3 regions of the Burkholderia sp. NRF60-BP8 genome follow, and region 2 is predicted to be linked to each of the others. Evidence: riboswitches for the same ligand, from Rfam matches in the RefSeq annotation. Region 2 holds a riboswitch; each other region holds the start of a gene.
The links. A riboswitch is a leader RNA that binds a small molecule or an ion and turns the genes downstream of it on or off. The one in region 2 is predicted to bind cobalamin.
Positions count from the first base shown of each region.

Region 1: another riboswitch for cobalamin. It lies ahead of WS54_RS06775 (TonB-dependent receptor domain-containing protein); the one in region 2 lies ahead of WS54_RS11240 (CbtB domain-containing protein).
Region 3: another riboswitch for cobalamin. It lies ahead of cobA (uroporphyrinogen-III C-methyltransferase); the one in region 2 lies ahead of WS54_RS11240 (CbtB domain-containing protein).

Region 1 covers NZ_CP013372.1:1,469,374-1,471,611, forward strand. The annotation lists gene WS54_RS06770 (hypothetical protein) at 24-272, shown strand; cobalamin riboswitch at 475-667, shown strand; gene WS54_RS06775 (TonB-dependent receptor domain-containing protein) at 883-2,238, shown strand, end outside.
Region 2 covers NZ_CP013372.1:2,433,654-2,435,891, reverse strand. The annotation lists gene WS54_RS11250 (inorganic phosphate transporter) at 1-107, opposite strand, end outside; gene WS54_RS11245 (histidine phosphatase family protein) at 273-863, opposite strand; cobalamin riboswitch at 913-1,051, shown strand; gene WS54_RS11240 (CbtB domain-containing protein) at 1,085-1,294, shown strand; gene WS54_RS11235 (CbtA family protein) at 1,309-2,031, shown strand; gene WS54_RS11230 (LysR family transcriptional regulator) at 2,054-2,238, opposite strand, start outside.
Region 3 covers NZ_CP013373.1:1,759,921-1,762,158, forward strand. The annotation lists gene cobO (cob(I)yrinic acid a,c-diamide adenosyltransferase) at 1-2, opposite strand, end outside; gene WS54_RS21525 (cobalamin biosynthesis protein) at 37-414, opposite strand; gene cobA (uroporphyrinogen-III C-methyltransferase) at 411-1,220, opposite strand; cobalamin riboswitch at 1,331-1,569, opposite strand; gene WS54_RS21535 (TonB-dependent receptor) at 1,638-2,238, opposite strand, start outside.

The DNA.
Region 1 (2,238 bases), 960 kb from region 2:
AAGTCAGTCATGCAGGAGTGGTCATGAATACGCACGCGTTCGTCGCCGCCGCCCTGGCGGCCGTTTCCCTGTCGGCGTTCGCTCAACCGGGCGTGACGACATCCGTTTTTTCCGCCGCGTCGCCTCACCCCGCGGTCGGGCACGCGATGCACCGTTCGTCCGCCGCATTGCCGCCCGCCGGCTTCGTGCTCGCGAAGATCGATCAGAACAATACGCCGCCCAACCGCGGCGGCGACCCGGGCGGCCGCGCACATGCCGGCACGCATATGTAACGACACGCGCCCGACCGTCGACATTCGGCGCGACGGCAGCCGGCTCCGGCGCGACGGCATGCGGTCGAACCCGGCCGTTTCTTCAGACCTGAAACGCGCTCCGGGCACGTCGAACGAAAGGATCCGGAAAGCCGACGCCGATCGATGACGTTTTTTCGCATCCGCGCGCAGACGAACGATTGACGTGCCTACATGCACGCCATTACCCTTGCGCGCTGATGGTTCCCAGGGATGGGATCAAAAGGGAACGCAGGCGAGGCAACGCCTCGAATCTGCGGCTGCCCCCGCAACTGTGAGCGGCGAATCCGTGCCACCGCGTGCCACTGGGAAACCGGGAAGGCCTGCACGGATGGCGACCCGCGAGCCAGGAGACCTGCCATCGACCCGAGGTCCAGCAGCCGCACCGGGCGGGGTGTCCCGATGTGCAAGCACCGCCGTTGGCGGCCGCCCGTTGCATGGACGACCCGACCTCAGGATCCGTCAGATGTCCATCGTTCCCGAATCCGCTTCCCGGCCGGAAGCGTCGCACCGACACGCCGTCGGCATGCGCCCCCCGTCCGCCTTGCGCTCACGATCGCCGTACCCGCTTCACGCTTTGTCCCGCCGCCTCATGACCATTCGTCACCTGCTCGCCACGTCCGTCGCCACCGCGCTGTTGTCCCCGCTCGCCCACGCGGCCGGCGACACGGCGCCTGCACGGCCCGCCGCGCCCGCCGACGGCACGGACCTGCCGACGATCAGCGTGACCGACACGCGGCACCTGCCCGAATCGTTCGACCGGCGCTATGCGTCGACGCAGGTGCTCACGCGCGAGGATCTCGACCGGCTGTCGCCGACCGACCCGAGCATCACGCAGGCGCTCGCGACGCTGCCGGGCGTGACCGTCGCGCAGAACGGCGGGCCCGGCTCGTCCGCGTCGGTCAGCATTCGCGGCGCGTCGGCGAGCCAGGTCGCCGTGTTCATCGACGGCATCCGGATCGGCTCGCCGACCACCGGCATCGCGCCGTGGGCCGACCTGCCGACCGAAGCGTTCGAGCGCGTCGAAGTGATCTCCGGCCCGGCCGCCGCATCGTTCGGCAACAACGCGATGGGCGGCGTCGTGCAGTTGTTCACGCGCCGCGCCGCCAACCAGCCGAACCAGACCACCGTGTCGTTCGGCGGCGGCTCGAACAAGACGTTCGACACGCAGTTCCGCACGTCGGGCACGGTGCCGTCGACGGGGCCGCTCGCCGCGCTCGGCGGGCTCACCTATTCGCTCGGGCTGCACGACTACAACACGGCCGGCATCGACGCGACGCGGCCGTTCTTCTACGGCCACGAAGACGGCCGCAATCCGTATCACGCGCAGGATCTCGATGCGCGGCTCGGCTATGCGCGCGACAACTGGTCGATCTCGACGTTCGCGCTGTATCACCGCTCCGATCTGTCCTACGACAACAGCGGCTACGCGAATCGCGAGCTGGACCATCAGTTGACGACCGGCGTTGCGTTCCATCTCGACATCACGCCCGATACGCAGTTCGACCAGTCGCTCGGTTATGCGAACGATCGCCAGTTCATCCATGCGGACAACCCGGCTCTCGCGACGGACCAGATCAACTCGCAGCGGATCAGCACGTCGACGTCGCTGACCCATCAGGAGCACGGGTTTCACCTGTTCGGCCTGCCGCTGTCGGGCGAATCGAAGCTCGCCTACGACTTCACGCGCGAACAGGCGTTCCTGCCGGTCGACATTCCCGGCGGCGTGCCGACGCGCAACGACTCCGCGTTTTCGCTGCACCAGTCGGCGACGCTCGGCAGCGTGACGATGTTCGTCGCCGGCCGTCACGAGATCATCGCCGGGCAAGCCGTGAACACCGGCAACGCCGCGCTGTCGTGGGCGATCACACCGGTCTATACGGCGCGCGTATCGTACGGCAATGCGTTCCGTCTGCCGACGTTCAACGACCTGTACTACCCCGGCTAC
Region 2 (2,238 bases):
TAGGCGGCGCCAAGCACGAGCACCAACAGGAAGACGGTATAGCCGATCTGCCGGGTGCGCGCGACGGAGGCCGAATTGTTCGGGGCGGACGAAGCAGGTTGATTCATGACGACATCTCGTAAGGGAGCCTCGTCCGATCCTAGCTGCGGCTAGCAGTCAGTTTGATGACAGTCGGGATGCCGAACGGAGTGTCTTACGGGATGTAAGGCGAGCGGCGGCATGCGAAGCGTCGGGGGCGCATCGTCCGCTCACATAGTGAACACGACAGCGGCTTACGCGCCGGTGTCGCGCGAGTCATCGTCCGTCGCGGCCAGGGTCCAGCCGGCCGGCGACGCGACGAACGTCGTGCACGACAGCGGCGCGACGTGGAGGCGTATGGCTGCCCCGGTACCCATCCGCAGCACATGCGCGATGGCCGCGCGGACGATCGGCGCATGCGTGATCGCGACGACGTCGCGATCGGGCGGCAGTGCGCTCAACCATGTGCCGACCCGACGCGCGGCACCGTCGAACGATTCGCCGCGATGCGGCGACGCGGACGGTGTGCCGATCCACGCCGCCAGTTCGTCGGGCAGGTCGCGCGCGAGATCGTGCAGCCGCTTGCCGCGCCAATTGCCGTAATCGATGTCGCGCAGCGCATCGTCGATATCGGCGTGCAGTCCGAGTGCATCAACGGTCTGCCTCGCGCAGCGCGCCGGGCTGCACAGCACGAGCGAGCCGGCACCGACCGTCCAGCGGCCGCGCAGCGCAGTGGCTTCGGCCAGCCCGTGCGCGTCGAGCGGATCGTCGTCGGGAAACGTGCCGGTGCGCATTGCGCGGGTCGATGCGTGTGCGATCAGGCGCAGCGAGGCATGCATGTTCATGTCGGTTGTCGGGCGATCGGGAGCGGTGCGCACTTGCCGTGTGTCATCGCTTCAATACGCGAACGTTCGCGCGTACAATTCGCCCGATACGAAGCGCGGAAGCCGGTGCAATTCCGGCGCGGTCGCGCCACTGTAACCGGGGAATCGACGATCCCGGAAGTCAGACCTGCCTTCGTACCCATCCATCATTTGTCGGGGCGCGATTCCCCTGAGGTGCATCCATGAGCGAAGCAGTGCTGAAGCCGGCGGTCGTGCCGGCGCCCATTCCCGTCCGTGAACTGTTGCCGTGGGCCGTGTTCGTCGGCCTGATCCTGCTGCTCGCACTCTATTTCGTCGGCGCGGAACAGGGCGCGACGTCGCTCGTGCCGGGCATGTACGTCCACGAATTCGTCCACGACGGCCGCCATCTGCTCGGCTTTCCCTGCCACTGACGCGGAGTAACAAGATGGTCGGAAAGCTGCTCATGCGCGGGATGCTCGCAGGCATCGCCGCGGGGCTTCTCACGTTCGGGTTCGCGAAAATGGTCGGCGAACCGCAAGTCGATCAGGCGATCTCCTTAGAGGAAAAAACCGCCGCCGCCCAGGGCGAGGCGCCGGAACCCGAGCTGGTCAGTCGCCACACGCAGGCCGGCCTCGGGTTGCTGACGGGTGTCGTGACCTACGGCGCGGCATTTGGCGGGCTGTTCTCGCTGGTCTTCGCGTATGCATACGGACGAGGCAGTCGCCTGCCGGCACGGCCGCTGGCCGCGTGGCTCGCGCTGGCGGCGTTCGTCGCGCTCGTGATCGTGCCGAACCTCAAGTACCCGGCCAACCCGCCGTCGGTCGGCGACCCCGACACGATCGGCTATCGCACCGGCCTGTTCTTCCTGATGATCGCGATCTCGGTCGCGACGATGGTGTTCTCGGTCGGCGTGCGTCGCCATCTGCTGGCGAAGCTTGGCCAATGGAACGCGTCGATCGTCGCGGGGCTCGTGTTCGTCGCGATCATCGCGGCCGTGCAGATCGGGCTGCCGTCGGTCAGCGAACTGCCGGCCGATTTCCCGGCGGCCTTGCTGTGGAAATTCCGCGTGGCGGCCATCGGCATGCAGGTGATCATGTGGACGACGATCGGCCTGCTGTTCGGCGCGTGGGTCGAGCGCGGCGAACGCGCGGGCATGCGCGCCGCCTGACGCGCGAGGCAACCGGACGCGCCTAGCGCAGCATGCGCGGCGCGCTCCATGTCGATTCGCGCGCCAGCGCGACGAACGCGGCCAGATAGTCGATCGACGCGTCCGCTTCGCGGATGCCGAGGAAGATCTGCTTCGCGATGCCCTGCTTGCCGAGCTTGACCGGCACGACCGGCATCCGGTCCGCGTACTCGTCGGCGAGCCATCGCG
Region 3 (2,238 bases), on a different replicon from region 2:
ATCGGGAATCGTCCTGTCGAAAGCGAAACAACGGGTTCAGAGCGGGCCGGCGAGCGCGACCGTCACGCCGTCCCGGATGGATTTGGGGCCGAGCAGCCGGCCGTGCGGCGCGGCGAGCTGCGCGCACGGCTCGGCCACGCCCGCGATGCCGAAGCGCGCCAGCGCGGCGCCGGACGGGCCGCTCGCGGCCAGTTCCGGACGGCTCGCGAGTTGCGCCGCATCGAATGCGACGAGCGGCCAGCCACGGCGTGCGCACAGCGTGCGCAGCGCCCGGGCGCGTGCCTTGTCGGCGAGCGTCGCGACGAGCGCCGGTTCGGCGGCCGGGTAGCGCGCGAGCGCGGCGCGGATCGCGGCATCGAGTTGCGCGGCCGTGACGCCCGCGCGAAAGCCGATGCCGAGCGCGACGCGCATCATGCGCAACCGCCGAGCGCCGCACGCACCGCCGGATCGTCGGCGAGCGCCGCGACGCGGCCGATCACGACGATCGCCGGCGAACCGATACCGGCCGCACCGACACGCTCGACGAGCGTATCGAGCGTCGCGAGCAGGTGGCGCTGTTCGGGGCGCGTGGCGTTCTCGATCGCCGCGCACGGCGTATCGCCGGGCAGGCCGCCGTCGCGCAGCGCCGCGGCAATTGCGTCGAGGCGACGGATGCCCATGTAGATCACGATCGTCATGCGCGTGGCCGCGAGCGCGCGCCAGTCGGGCTCGTCGGCTCCCGCGCCGTGGCCGGTGACGAAGATCACGCCCTGCGCGTCGCCACGGTGCGTGACCGGGATGCCGAGCGCGGCCGGCGCGGCGATACCCGCGGTGACGCCGTTGACGACTTCCACCGGAAAGCCCGCCGCGCCGAGTGCGACCAGTTCCTCGCCGCCGCGGCCGAACACGAACGGATCGCCGCCCTTGAGCCGCGCGACGCTGCGGCCCGCGCGCAGGTGCGCGAGCAGCGCGGCGACGATCGCCGCCTGCGGCGTCGACGCATGGCCGCCACGCTTGCCGACGTGCTCGATCAGCGCGTCGGCGCGCGCATGGCGCAGCACGTCGGGGTTCACGAGATCGTCGACGAGCAGCACGTCGGCCGCGCCGATCGCGCGCACGGCTCGGAGCGTCAGCAGATCGGCGTCGCCGGGGCCCGCGCCGACGAGCCATGCGCGGCTCATCGCGCGCGGCACGGCGCGCACCGTGTCGACACAGTGGAACAGGGAAGGCGGGCGGCGCATCGGCGGCCGGCGAGCAGGCAGTGCATGACGGATCGGGCGAAACCCGCGCGAACGCGGGTGGAATGCGCACCCCATCCGTCCCCCGCGGACCGGGCGTTCGGCGAGCATCGCGCTCGCCCCTTGCGTCGGCCGGTATCCGGGCTGGCCGCTTGCCAGACCGCAGCCTTCCCGCCCGGTCGAAGGGCAGTGGCATCGCGGGCGGCCTGGGCGCACGTGCGAAAAAAGCGCGTTGCGCGGGCGGCGTACCGTTGCGGGGACAGCACAGGCCGGGCGGACATCCGCCTCCTGTTTCCCGTTTAACTGCATGCGCGGAATGCGCATGCGAGCACCGAACGCGGCGCATACGATAGCACAGGCGTGCCAAGCGCGAGCTGCCCGGCGGACCGGTCGCGCGAGGCGTCGGCGCGGCCCGCGAGGTCAGAACTTGTACGCCGCCGTCAGCGTGAACGTGCGTGGCGAACCGGGCATGATCTGCGCGAGGCCCGTCGCATTCGCGTAATAGTCGCGATCGGTCAGGTTGACGGCCGCCAGCGTCACCTCGAGGTCGCGCGTGCGATATCCGGCCTTGCCGTCCCAGCGGACGTATGCGGGCAGTTCGAGCAGGTTGTCGCGATCGGCGTAACGCGCCCCTTCGTACACCAGCCCGAGTTCGGCGAAAAATCCGCGCAGCGGCGCATGGCCGACGAACAGGCTGCCGTTCGACCCGGACACACCCGCCGACCGCTTGCCCGCGTACTTCGGCTCGGCGTCGACCACCCGTGCGTGTTGCCAGCCGATGCCGCCGCGAACGAACCAGTCGCCCGCGAGCCGGCCGGCGACGCCCAGTTCCAGGCCGCGATTGCGCTCGAGGCCGTTGAGGTCGAAGAACCCGGGCCGAACCGGATCGGCGACGCGGCGGTTGTACAGATCGAGCTGGAACAGTGCGAGCGTCGTGCTCAGTGCGCCATCGCGCCAGTCGCTTTTCACGCCGATCTCGTACTGGCGGTTGTATTGCGGGCCGAGATCGTTGGCGTTGCCG